2 linked regions of the Sphaerisporangium rubeum genome follow. The protein of the gene in region 1 interacts with the protein of each later gene in a pairwise test. Links are inferred from orthologs where the notes say so. Each region holds a gene or a part of one and is shown on either strand. Other genes may lie near its edges.

Region 1 (3,926 bases):
CGCCGGGGATGCGGCGGTTGTGTGCGAGTGTGCTCGGCATGGAGGCGATCGTGCTCGGGCTGGTGACACCGGTGGCGATCATGGTGAACAAGGTGGAGCCGGCGATCGCCGTCACGGTGGGGCTTGGGCTCGCGGTGCTGTGTGTGGTGGTCGCGGGGCTGCTGAAGCGGCCGTTCGCGTATGTGGCGGGGAGCGTTCTGCAGGTGCTGGCGATCGCCACCGGGTTCCTTGTGCCGATCATGTTCTTCCTGGGAGTGATCTTCGCCGCGTTGTGGATTACCGCGATATTCGTCGCTCGTCGTGTCGAGGGCGTGACTTAGCGCTAAAGTCGGCTGGTATGGCCGTTCCCCCCGCTCCATCAGTGCCGGCGGCGAGGCTCGCCGGGTTCGCCAGGGTCAATCGCCTGCCGTTCGCGGCCGACGTGGTCGTCGGTCTGCTGGCCGTCATCGGGCTCCCCTTGGCGATCGTCGCCATCCCCAACACGATCTCCGTGGTGTCCGCCCTGCTGCCTCCGGGCCTCGCGGGGGTCGGCATCCTGCGGGCCCATGGGCTCGCCCTTCCTGTCATGTTGTGCGTCGTGCCGCTGGCCGGCGCCGCGCTGCGCCGGTTCCGTCCCGCGCCGCTGGTGCTCGCCGGTCTCGCGATGCTGGCCGCGGCCGACCTCGCCGGTGGCTTCGCCGGCTCGGCGTTCGAGGTGGGGGCCCTGCGTGCCATGCACGGCGCCGGCGCGGGGCTCCTCGTCCCCGCGACGTTCGCGGCGGCGTGGGAGCGGCCTCGGGCCGCGCGGCGCGTCCTGGTGCCGCTGTGGGCCGCGGCGTTGTGCGCGAGCCTGCTCGCGGCGCAGGCGCTGGCGTTGTGGCCGCTGGCCGACGTGACGTCGTGGCGCGTGACGCTCCAGCCGTACCCACTGCTGACCGGTGTGGCGCTCGCCGTCGCCGCCGTCCATCTGGCGGTGTCGCGTCGCGGTGAGGCCGGGTCCTCGGCGGCCATCCGGTGGCCGGCGGCGGGACGGAGGGCTCTGGTGCTCACGGCCGGGCCGTCGGCGGGGGTCGCGGCGCTGGCGGTCGGCACGACCTTCAACTGGCCGTCCGAGCTGATCCTGGTGGCGGCCGCCGTCGCCGTCGTCTCGCTGCCCGCCATGGCGTGCGTACGGCAGGCCGGGGGCTCCGAGGAGCGCATGGCCGCTCTTGTCATGATCGCCGTCGGCCTGGTCGTGCTGCCCACCGCGGCCCAGGTGACCTACGTCGAGCTCGGTGGTCTCGGCGGGCCGGGGCTGTCCGGGCTGTGGGCCGCGTTCGCCTTGGCCGCGCTCGCGGCGTTCGCCGCCGCCTTTGCCGCTGTCCGCTTCATCACGGCACGCTCCCGTGTCGCCGTCACGTCGACCGGCGCGGTCGATCCGTCCGCGAAGTTTCCCGGCCCCGCGGCGCTCGAAGGCGCCGCCGCGGCGCGGTCGTCCGCGAGCGGGCCGTCACACCGGGATGTCGGTGACGACCCGGTGCCGCTGGACGGCACGGCGTCCGGCCTCGGAGCCGATGGCGGCGCGCAGAGCCGTGCGGTGGACGGGCCGGTGGCGAGGCTCGTGGCGGCCGGGCTGGTCGCGGTGGTCGCCGGGTTGTGCGGCATACGGCTGCTCGTGCCGTCGGCGACCGGGCTCCCGCTGGTCGTGCCGCTGGTGCTGCTGGCCGCCGGGGCCGCGGTCGCGGTGAGTGCCGCCGTGCTGCTCGCGGGCCCTCATGCGGGGCTGTTCGGCCTGTCGTTGTGCTTCCCCGCCGTGCTCAGTGGCTTCCTGCTCGGCACCGGCATCCAGGTGGGGTGGCTGCGCGCGATCAGCGCCTCCGGCACGGTCACGTCCCAGGCCATGGTGGACGGTTTCGTCGGCGCCTTGCACGTCTGGGCTCTGGTCGCGGGTTTCGTCGTCGTGGCCATCCTGGTGCTCGGCGCTCTTCTGCGCCGCCGCGACCCGGCCCCCCGGCCGGCGCCTCCGTCCCCGGACCCCATCCCCTCCTCCACCGCCGGCGCGCACATCGCGCGCGCCGGGGACACGGTCGCGTTCCCGGCCGTCCCTCCCGGTTCGTCGCCTGCCGGCGGGGAGGACCCGCACGCAGACCCTCGTGGACATGAGGATGGGGTAGGCGGCGGGGGCCGGTAGGCTGCGGGCAGGCTTCCCCTTTCGCCGTGGGCCCCTGCCGGGGTGGCGATCAGTTGACTTAAGGAGATTCTCGTGTCCGAGCGCACGCTTGTCCTGATCAAGCCCGACGGTGTCCGCCGTGGGCTCATCGGGGACGTGATCGCCCGAGTCGAGCGCAAGGGCCTCAAGGTCGTCGCCCTGGAGCTGCGCACACTGGACGCGGAGACCGCCAAGGCGCACTACGCCGAGCACTCCGAGAGGCCGTTCTTCGGGGAGCTCGTGTCGTTCATCACCTCCGGCCCGCTGGTGGCCCTGGTCCTGGAGGGCCCGCGCGCGATCGAGGCGTTCCGTGCGCTGGCCGGGGCCACCGACCCGGTGAAGTCCGCTCCCGGCACCATCCGCGGCGACCACGCGCTGGAGATCGGCGAGAACGTCGTCCACGGCTCCGACTCGCCCGAGTCCGCCGCGCGCGAGATCAAGATCTTCTTTCCGGACCGCTTCTGAGCGATTCCACGACGGCCCCGGTGTGCTGACGCACCCGGGGCCGCGTGCTGTGTTCGCCCGGCCTTCCAGGCGTCGTGGGGCTTCGCCGGCACGGTGTTCGTCCGGTCGTCCCGGGGTGGCGTGACACGGTGACGCCAGCGGGAGACGGCGGCGTTTTCGCTGGTGGAGGCGGGGAAGCGATCGTTCAGGGCCCGGTTGTGCGGGTGGGTTTGAGTGTCGGGTGGGGCAAGATTTTCCCCGGGCTGGCGGCTCGTTGCCCTCAGGAGTGGGTACGTCACGTTACGATTCGAATGCGAATCGTAATCTCTCGCGACTCACCTGAAGGAAGGTTTCCTTCCCCATGGGCAGCAAGCTGGCGTTCCTCGGCCGTGACATGGCCGTCGACCTGGGCACGGCCAACACGTTGGTCTACGTGCGCGGGCGCGGCATCGTGCTCAACGAGCCGTCGGTGGTGGCCATCAACACCACCACGGGCAAGATCGTCGCGGTTGGCATCGAGGCCAAGAGGATGATTGGCCGGACGCCTGGGAACATCGTGGCGATCCGTCCGCTCAAGGACGGCGTGATCGCCGACTTCGACGTGACCGAGCGCATGCTGCGCTATTTCATCCAGCGGGTGCACAAGCGGCGTCACTTCGCGAAGCCTCGCATCATCGTGGCGGTGCCGAGCGGCATCACCGGCGTGGAGCAGCGCGCGGTGAAGGAAGCCGGTTACCAGGCGGGTGCGCGGCGGGTGTACATCATCGAGGAGCCGATGGCGGCGGCGATCGGCGCGCGGCTGCCGGTGCACGAGCCGACGGGCAACATGGTGGTCGACATCGGCGGCGGCACCACCGAGGTGGCGATCATCTCGATGGGTGGCATCGTGACCAGCCAGTCCATCAGGGTGGGTGGTGACGAGCTGGACCACGCGATCATGGCGTTCGCCAAGAAGGAGTACTCCCTGATGCTCGGGGAGCGCACCGCCGAGGAAATCAAGATCGCCATCGGCTCGGCGTGCTCCACCGGTGACGACCGCCACGCCGAGATCCGGGGCCGTGACCTCGTCAGCGGCCTGCCGAAGACCGTGGTGGTCTCGGCGGACGAGATCCGCCGCGCCACCGAGGAGCCGCTCAAGCTGATCATCGACGCGGTGAAGACCACTTTGGACAAGTGTCCTCCCGAGCTGTCCGGCGACCTGATGGACCGAGGTGTCGCGCTGACCGGCGGCGGTGCGCTGCTGCGCGGCATGGACGACCGTCTGCGTGACGAGACCGGCATGCCGATCCATCTGGTGGAGAACGCTCTGGACTCG
Region 2 (7,654 bases), 4.8 Mb from region 1 along the record:
GGGAGGCGTAACGGCGGTCACCAGTGGTTCAGTGGTCGCCGCCTCCGATCTGGTCGACGGCGTGCCGCAGGATCGGTGCGAGGATCGCCATGCCGTCCCGCACCCCGCCGGAGGAACCTGGCAAATTGACGATGAGCGTGCGGCCCGCCTGGCCCGCGAGGCCCCGTGACAGCACCGACGTGGGGACCTTGTCGCGGTTGGCCAGGCGTACGGCCTCGGCGATGCCGGGGATCTCGCGGTCGATCACGCGGCGGGTCATCTCGGGGGTGAGGTCCTGCGGGGTCAGCCCGGTGCCGCCGGTGGTGACGATCACGTCGTACCCGGCCGCGACGCCGGCGCGCAAGGCCGCCTCGACGGGCTCGCCGTCCGGCACCACCTCGGGGCCGTGCACCTCGCAGCCGGCCTCCGTCAGCAGCTCGGCCAGCAACTTCCCGGACTTGTCGGGGTAGACGCCGGCGGCGGCACGGTTGGACGCCGTCACCACCAGCGCCTTCACGGCCGGGTCCAGACGCCGGTCTTGCCGCCGGTCTTCTCCTCGACCCGTACGTCGGTGATGACCGCCGCGGGGTCCACCGCCTTGATCATGTCGATCAGGGCCAGGGCCGCGACCGTGACGGAGGTCAGGGCCTCCATCTCGACGCCGGTGCGGTCGGCGGTCTTGACGCGCGCGACGATCCGTACGCCGTCGTCCTCGATCTCCAACTCGACCCGCACACCGTGAACGGCGATGGGGTGACACAGGGGGATGAGGTCCGGCGTGCGCTTGGCCCCCTGGATGCCGGCGATGCGCGCCACCCCGATGGCGTCGCCTTTCGGTACGTCCCCGGCGCGCAGCACCGCCACCGCCTCCGGCGACAGCAGCACGCGGCCGGTCGCGGTGGCCGTACGCGCGCTGACCTCTTTGCCGGACACGTCCACCATGCGTGCCGCGCCGGTCTCGTCCAGATGTGTCAGCTCACTCACAGCGGGATCACCTCCACAGCCGTACCCGCGGGCACTTCGGTGACGCGCTCAGGCACCACGATCAGCGCGTCGGCGCCGGCCAGCGCGGCGAGCCGGTGCGAGCCCTGGCCGCGCACCGGCGCGACCTCGGCGCCGTTCAGCACGCCGCGCAGGTAGGAGCGCCTGCCGTCAGGTGAGCGCAGCGCCTCGGTGGTCGTGGCGGTCACCGTGCGCGGCGGACCGGCAGGGAGCCCGCGCATACGGTCGAGCGCCGGCCGGACGAACAGGACGAACGAGACGAACGACGAGACCGGGTTGCCGGGGAGCGTGAAGATCGGCGTGTTGCGCGTTCCCACCGCTCCGAAGCCCTGCGGCATGCCGGGCTGCATGGCGACCTTCTCGAACCGTACGGTGCCGAGCGGCGTGAGCGCCTCCTTGACCGGCTCGTACGCACCCATCGAGATGCCGCCACTGGTGATCACCGCGTCGGCGTCACCGAGAAGGCCGGTCAGGGTTTCGAGGAACGCCGCGGGGTCGTCCCCCACGGCGCTCCTGCGCACCGCCTCACCACCGGCCTGCCGTACCGACGCGACCAGCATGAAGCTGTTGGACTCCCAGATCTGCCCCGGCCCGAGCGGCAGGCCGGGATCGACCAGCTCGGCGCCGGTGGACAGCACCAGCACCCGCGGCCTCGGCCGAGCACGCACGGTGCGGCGGCCCACCCCGGCGAGGATGCCGAGCTGAGCGGGTCCTATGAGCGTGCCGGCGGTGAGCACGACGTCCCCGGCGCGGACGTCCTCGCCGGACCGGCGGATCGCGTTGCCGAGCGCGGGGGGCCGGTGGATCGCGACCCGCACCGTGCCGCCGTCGGTCCACTCGACCGGCACGACGGCGTCGGCCCCCTCCGGCAGCGGCGCGCCGGTCATGACGCGGGTGACCGAGCCGGGCTCCACCACGCGTGGCGCCTGCTCACCCGCGGGGACGTCGGCGGCCACCGGGAGCAGCACGGGCCGCTCCTCGGTGGCCTTCTCGACGTCGGCGGCCCGCACGGCGTAGCCGTCCATGGCCGAGTTGTCGAACGGCGGCAGCGCGACCGGCGAGGTGACGTTCTCGGCGAGCACGGCGCCGAGAACGTCGTCGAGGTCCAGCTCGGCCGGGTCGATCGGCCGTACCGCGGCAAGGATCTCGTCCAGGTGCGCGTCCACCGGCTTCATGAGGTCACCTCGCGTCGTTGTCCAGGAACTCGCGCAGCCACGGGATGAATTCGCCGGCGAGATCGGGCCGCTCCGCGGCGAACTGCACGACCGTGCGCAGGTAGTCGAGCTTGTTGCCGGTGTCGTACCTGCGTCCGCGGAACAGCACGCCGTGCACAGGACCGCCGCCGTCGTTGTCGCGGCCCGCCAGCTCCAGCAGCGCGTCGGTGAGCTGGATCTCGCCACCCCGGCCCGGCGGGGTGTTCTCCAGCACCTCGAACACGGCGGGATCGATGACGTACCGGCCGATGACGGCCCAGTTGGACGGCGCCTCGTCGGCCGGCGGCTTCTCCACGAGGCCGGTCACCCGCACCACGTCGTCCTCGGACGTCGGGGCGATCTCGGCGCAGCCGTACAGGGAGACCTGCTCGCGCGGCACCTCCATGAGCGCGACCACGCTGCCGCCGTAGGTGTCGCGCACCTCGATCATGCGCTTGAGCAGGTGGTCACGCGGGTCGATCAGGTCGTCACCGAGCAGACAGGCGAACGGGTTGCCCCCGACGTGCTGCTTGGCGCACAGGACGGCGTGGCCGAGCCCCTTCGGCTCCCCCTGCCGTACATAGTGGAACGTGGCGATTTCGACCGGTTCGAGCACCTGGGAGAGGCGTTCCTCGTCCCCCTTGGCGGCGAGCACCTCCTCGAGCTCGTACGCTCTGTCGAAGTGGTCCTCGATGGAGCGCTTGTTGCGGCCGGTCACCATGAGGAGATCGAGCAGCCCGGCGGCCACCGCCTCCTCGACGACATACTGGATGGCCGGCTTGTCGACGATCGGCAGCATCTCTTTGGGAGTCGCCTTGGTCGCCGGCAGGAACCTCGTGCCGAGCCCGGCGGCGGGGATGACGACTTTGGTCACTGGATCGTAGTCAGCCATGAGACGCACCTTAATGGAGGGCCGAGTGGACAAAGCGGAGCTGCGCCGCAGGATCGTCGCCTCACGAGCGGACGTCGCCGATCCGCGCGGCTCCGCGACAGCGATCAGGGAAACGCTACTCGACCAGCCTTGGGTGCAGATGGCCGGGTTGGTCGCGGCGTACTGGTCCACCGGTGACGAACCCGCCACTCACGGGTTGATCTTCGCGCTGTGGAAGCACGGCGCCACGGTGATCCTGCCGATCCTGCGGCCGGACGACGACCTGGACTGGGCCGTGTACGACGGTCCCGACTCGCTGGCGCCGGGGCCGCGCAAGCTGATGGAGCCGGTGGACACCCCGCGAGGAGTGGACGCCATCCGTACGGCGGCGCTGGTCATCGTCCCCGCGCTGGCCGTCGACCCCGTCACCGGCATCCGGCTCGGGAGAGGCGGCGGGTCGTACGACCGTGCGCTGGCGCGCGTCGGACCGAACGTGCCGACCGTGGCGCTGCTGCACGAAGGTGAGCTGGTGGACGTCCCCGCGGAGCCGCACGACCGGCCGGTGTCGATGGTGGCCCTTCCCTCGGGGATCGTGCGGATCCCCGGGAAAGATTCACGTTAGGGAAGGATCGTCAGATCGTTCAGGCCGCCGCTGCTGCCGAAGTACTCTTCGAGCTTGTCGTCCCTGATCGCCGTGAAGAACTTCTCACCGGCCCGTTTGTCCAGCCGTACGACGCTCGCGCCACGCACGGTCACCGAACCCAGGTTGGGGATGGTGGCCGAGTCGACCTTGTCGGGCCGGATGTCCCGTAGTCCCAGGGCGAGGTCGCGCAGCGTGCTGAGCGTCACCCCGTCGTCCACGCTGACCGCGCGCGTCAGGGCTTCGAGGAAGTCGTTGAGTTTGAGGGGATCGGTGAGCAGGTCCCGACTGATGATCTTGCGACCCATCGCGCCGATGAACGCCTGCTGGCGCCTGATGCGGTCGAAGTCCCCCTCTGGCAGGTTGTACCGCTGCCGTACGAACAGCAGCGCCTTCTCACCCTCCAGGTGCACCGTGCCCTGCGGCCAGGTGACCTTGTTGGCCGGGTCGTAGACCTTCTTGGCGACGTAGACGTCGACGCCGCCGATCGCCTCGGTCATCGTGACGAAGCCCTTGAAGTCGAGAGCCGCGAAATGATCGATGCGGACCTTGGTCAGGTTCTCGACCGTACGGATCAGCAACTGCGGGCCACCGAAGGCGTACGCTGCGTTGATCTTGTTGTTTCCGTGTCCGGGGATACGGACATAGGAGTCGCGGGGGATGCCGATGAGAGTGAGCCGAGCCCGGTCTGCGGGGATATGTACGATCATGATGGTGTCGGCCCGCTGGTTGCCTGCCTCACCCGGCCGCTTGTCCGAGCCGATGAGCAGCCAGTTCTGCGCCTCACCGACCGTCTTGGCCGGACGGCCCGCCTCCTCGGGGAACGCTCCGGGTACGCGCTCGATATTGCCGTTCAGCGTGATCTGACGCTCCATCACCAGCGCGAACCCCGCGGCCACCACCATCGCCACACCGAGCGCCGCCACGATGAGCAACCGGCGCAGCAGGCGGGGACGTTTCCTCGGCTCCGTCCGGACGATCTTCTCGTCGCCGGCCTCCACGACGCTCTCCGCGACCGGGGAAGTCTCGTCCGTCACCTGTTTGACCTGTCTTGATGTGTTTCGCGAGTGTCGCGAGTGACGGTAGCTGAAAGTAGTTCATCGTGGTAGAGGGCTATACGAATACGACACAATAGCCGGAAAACGCTAGATGGGAGGCCGGTGGATCTGGATTTCTGGCTGCTGCTCGCATCCGCCGTCGTCATCGTCGCCATCGCCTCAGTGCGTGTCGCCCACCGCACGGGACTCCCCAGCCTGCTGATCTACCTCGGCCTCGGCCTGCTGCTCGGCGAGGCGGGATTCGGCATCCACTTCGAGAACGCGCACCTGGCCCAGCAGATCGGCCTGATCGCCCTCGCGGTGATCCTCGCCGAAGGTGGTCTCACCACCCACTGGGAGCACGTGCGGCGGGCCGTACCGACGTCCCTGGTGCTCGCCACCATCGGCGTCGCCGTCAGCATCGTCGTGCTCGCAGGCGCCGTGCACTGGCTCCTGGCCTTCGACTGGCGGACGTCCCTGCTGCTCGGCGCGGTCCTCGCCTCCACCGACGCCGCCGCGGTGTTCTCCGTGCTGCGCCGGCTGCCGCTGCCGCCACGGCTCGCCGGCATCCTGGAGGCCGAGTCCGGCTTCAACGACGCGCCGACCGTCATCGTCGTCATGATGCTGAGCACCGGCAGCGGCACCCTGCCGAGCGTCGGCCACGTCGTGATCGACGCCGTGCTCGAACTGGCCATCGGCGCCGCCGTCGGCCTCGTCGTCGGCCCCGTCGGCGCGTACACCCTGCGCCGCGTCGCGCTCCCCGCGTCCGGCCTCTACCCCATCGCGGTGCTCGCGCTCGCCTTCGTCACCTACAGCGGAGCCACGCTTCTGCACGGCAGCGGCTTCCTCGCCGTCTACCTCGCCGCGCTCGTGCTCGGCAACGCACGCCTGCCGCACCGCATGGCCACCCGCGGATTCGCCGAAGGCGCCGCCTGGCTCGCGCAGATCGGGCTGTTCGTCATGCTCGGCCTGCTCGCCAGCCCCTTCGAACTGCCGTCCACCATCATCCCCGGCATGATCGGCGGCCTGGCGCTCGTACTGCTCGCCCGCCCCCTGTCGGTCGTCGTGTCCGCGCTGGTGACCCGGCTCGTCCGCATCGACACCCTGTCCGTGCGCGAACAGATCTTCCTGTCCTGGGCCGGCCTGCGTGGCGCCGTCCCCATCGTGCTCGCCACCATCCCCTGGGCCGCCGGGGTCGTCGGCGCCAAAGGCATCTTCAACGAGGTCTTCGTCATCGTGATCGTCTTCACGATGGTGCAGGGCCCGACGCTGCCGTACCTCGCTCGCGTCCTCGGCATCAGCGACCCCGGCGAAGCCCGCGAACTCGGCGTGGAGTCCGCTCCCCTGGAGGAGCTCAACGCCGAGCTCCTCCAGATCGCCATTCCACCCGGCTCGCTCCTGCACGGCGTCGAGATCTTCGAACTACGTCTCCCCTCCGACGCGGCCGTCACCATGATCGTCCGTGACAACCACTCCTACGTCCCCGAACCCACCACCCGCCTCCGCTCCGGCGACCAACTCCTCATCGTCACCACCGCAGCCCTACGCCAAACCGTCGAACGCCGCCTCCGCGCCATCAGCCGCCGCGGCAAACTCGCCGGCTGGTTCGGCGAACGCGGCGAATGACCACCCGACGGGCCTCTGACGTCCTCCTCGCGCGTACGGCGAGCGACCCCAGCAGCCCCAGGCACCGTCCACCACCAACCCACCTCATAGACCAATGCTCACACCCCGGGCCGACCGGCACCTCGAACATGGCGGCCACCAGGCGGATCTCGGCCCCCCGACCTCCCAGTAGCCTGTCCTGACCAGCGGTTCCCCACCCCGCAACGACCCCTTGGACCGGGATTAGAAAGCTTCCGGGTGGCGTTTACCCTAGTCGGCTGCGTACCATTAGCAGTCGCACCGGTAGAGTGCCAATCAGGCTTGAGCCATATAAGGAGGAGTGCGTGCCTACCTACCAGTACGCCTGCACCGCGTGCGGTGAGGGCCTCGAGGTCGTCCAGCGCTTCACCGACGACCCCCTGACCACCTGCCCCCAGTGCCAAGGCCAGCTCCGCAAGGTCTTCTCCGCCGTAGGCATCGTCTTCAAGGGCTCCGGTTTCTACCGCACCGACAACCGGTCCTCCAGCTCGTCCAGCACCACCAGCACCACCACCCCCGGCTCGTCCACCACCCCGGCGACCGACCCCACCCCCAAGAAGGAACCGGCCACCACAGCCCCTTCCTCCTCCAGCACCACCACAACCTCAGCCGCCTGACCCCCGGTTGTACGGCCCCGGCCGTACAACCACTCGGGGGATACGGCCCTGAATGTCCCGATCATGCCGGCACTCGACCGGCTGGCCGTACCACACCTCGGGCCTGTGGACTTCGCCTTCAGCCATGCCTGTGCTCCCTTGGGCCACCGCCAATCGGCGCAGATGTGGCGAACCGAAAGGAACCGGCGCTCCTTTCCGGCCACCGGCGCACGCCATCGACACGAGCACGGCACCCGTGAAGAGCTGAAAGACAGTCCCGCGGCGCGCGCGGGACCTGCGGCCCCAGGGTTTTCCACAGGATGAACCCCAGCCCCCTTCCCCCTTTTCCACAGCGCGCTAATCTCTCGCCCATGGTCATGACAGCGGACATCGGCGTCATCGGCGGCTCAGGGTTCTACACCCTCCTGGACGACGCCAAAGAGATCGAGGTAGACACCCCGTACGGCCCCCCGAGCGACGTCATCACAGTGGGCCAGATCGGCGACCGCTCCGTGGCGTTCGTCCCCCGCCACGGCCGGGACCACCGCTACCCACCCCACCGCATCCCGTACCGCGCCAACCTATGGGCCCTCCGCTCCCTAGGCGTCCGCCAGGTGGTGGCCCCCAGCGCCGTAGGTTCTCTCCGCGCCGACTACGGCCCCGGCACCCTGGTGATCCCCGACCAACTCATC

Evidence for each region. The genes of interacting proteins can lie anywhere in the genome.
Region 2: the proteins of ndk (region 1) and BJ992_RS29330 interact in binary tests that used the Escherichia coli proteins (3 or more experiments, as listed by UniProt). The link is inferred for Sphaerisporangium rubeum from one-to-one orthologs.

Annotation. Positions count from the first base shown.
Region 1 is NZ_JACHIU010000001.1:2,165,784-2,169,709, forward strand. Bases 1,037-3,926 are described here. They hold ndk (nucleoside-diphosphate kinase), read left to right. Parts: upstream 1,037-2,221; coding sequence 2,222-2,632; downstream 2,633-3,926. Other genes in these bases: BJ992_RS09280 (hypothetical protein), read left to right, coding at 1,037-2,149; BJ992_RS09290 (rod shape-determining protein), read left to right, coding at 2,973-3,926. Outside these bases: BJ992_RS09275 (DUF4233 domain-containing protein), read left to right, coding at 1-320; more of BJ992_RS09280, read left to right, coding at 338-1,036. UniProt on the Escherichia coli protein: Major role in the synthesis of nucleoside triphosphates other than ATP. The ATP gamma phosphate is transferred to the NDP beta phosphate via a ping-pong mechanism, using a phosphorylated active-site intermediate.
Region 2 is NZ_JACHIU010000001.1:6,926,347-6,934,000, forward strand. What follows is about bases 1,976-4,879. They hold BJ992_RS29330 (5-formyltetrahydrofolate cyclo-ligase), read left to right. Parts: upstream 1,976-3,091; coding sequence 3,092-3,667; downstream 3,668-4,879. Other genes in these bases: glp (molybdotransferase-like divisome protein Glp), read right to left, coding at 1,976-2,156; galU (UTP--glucose-1-phosphate uridylyltransferase GalU), read right to left, coding at 2,161-3,066; BJ992_RS29335 (LCP family glycopolymer transferase), read right to left, coding at 3,664-4,722; BJ992_RS29340 (potassium/proton antiporter), read left to right, coding at 4,846-4,879. Outside these bases: BJ992_RS29310 (molybdenum cofactor synthesis domain-containing protein), read right to left, coding at 29-496; cyclic pyranopterin monophosphate synthase MoaC, read right to left, coding at 493-921; more of glp, read right to left, coding at 960-1,975; more of BJ992_RS29340, read left to right, coding at 4,880-6,348; BJ992_RS29345 (FmdB family zinc ribbon protein), read left to right, coding at 6,672-6,983; BJ992_RS29350 (S-methyl-5'-thioadenosine phosphorylase), read left to right, coding at 7,334-7,654. UniProt on the Escherichia coli protein: Involved in the removal of 5-formyltetrahydrofolate.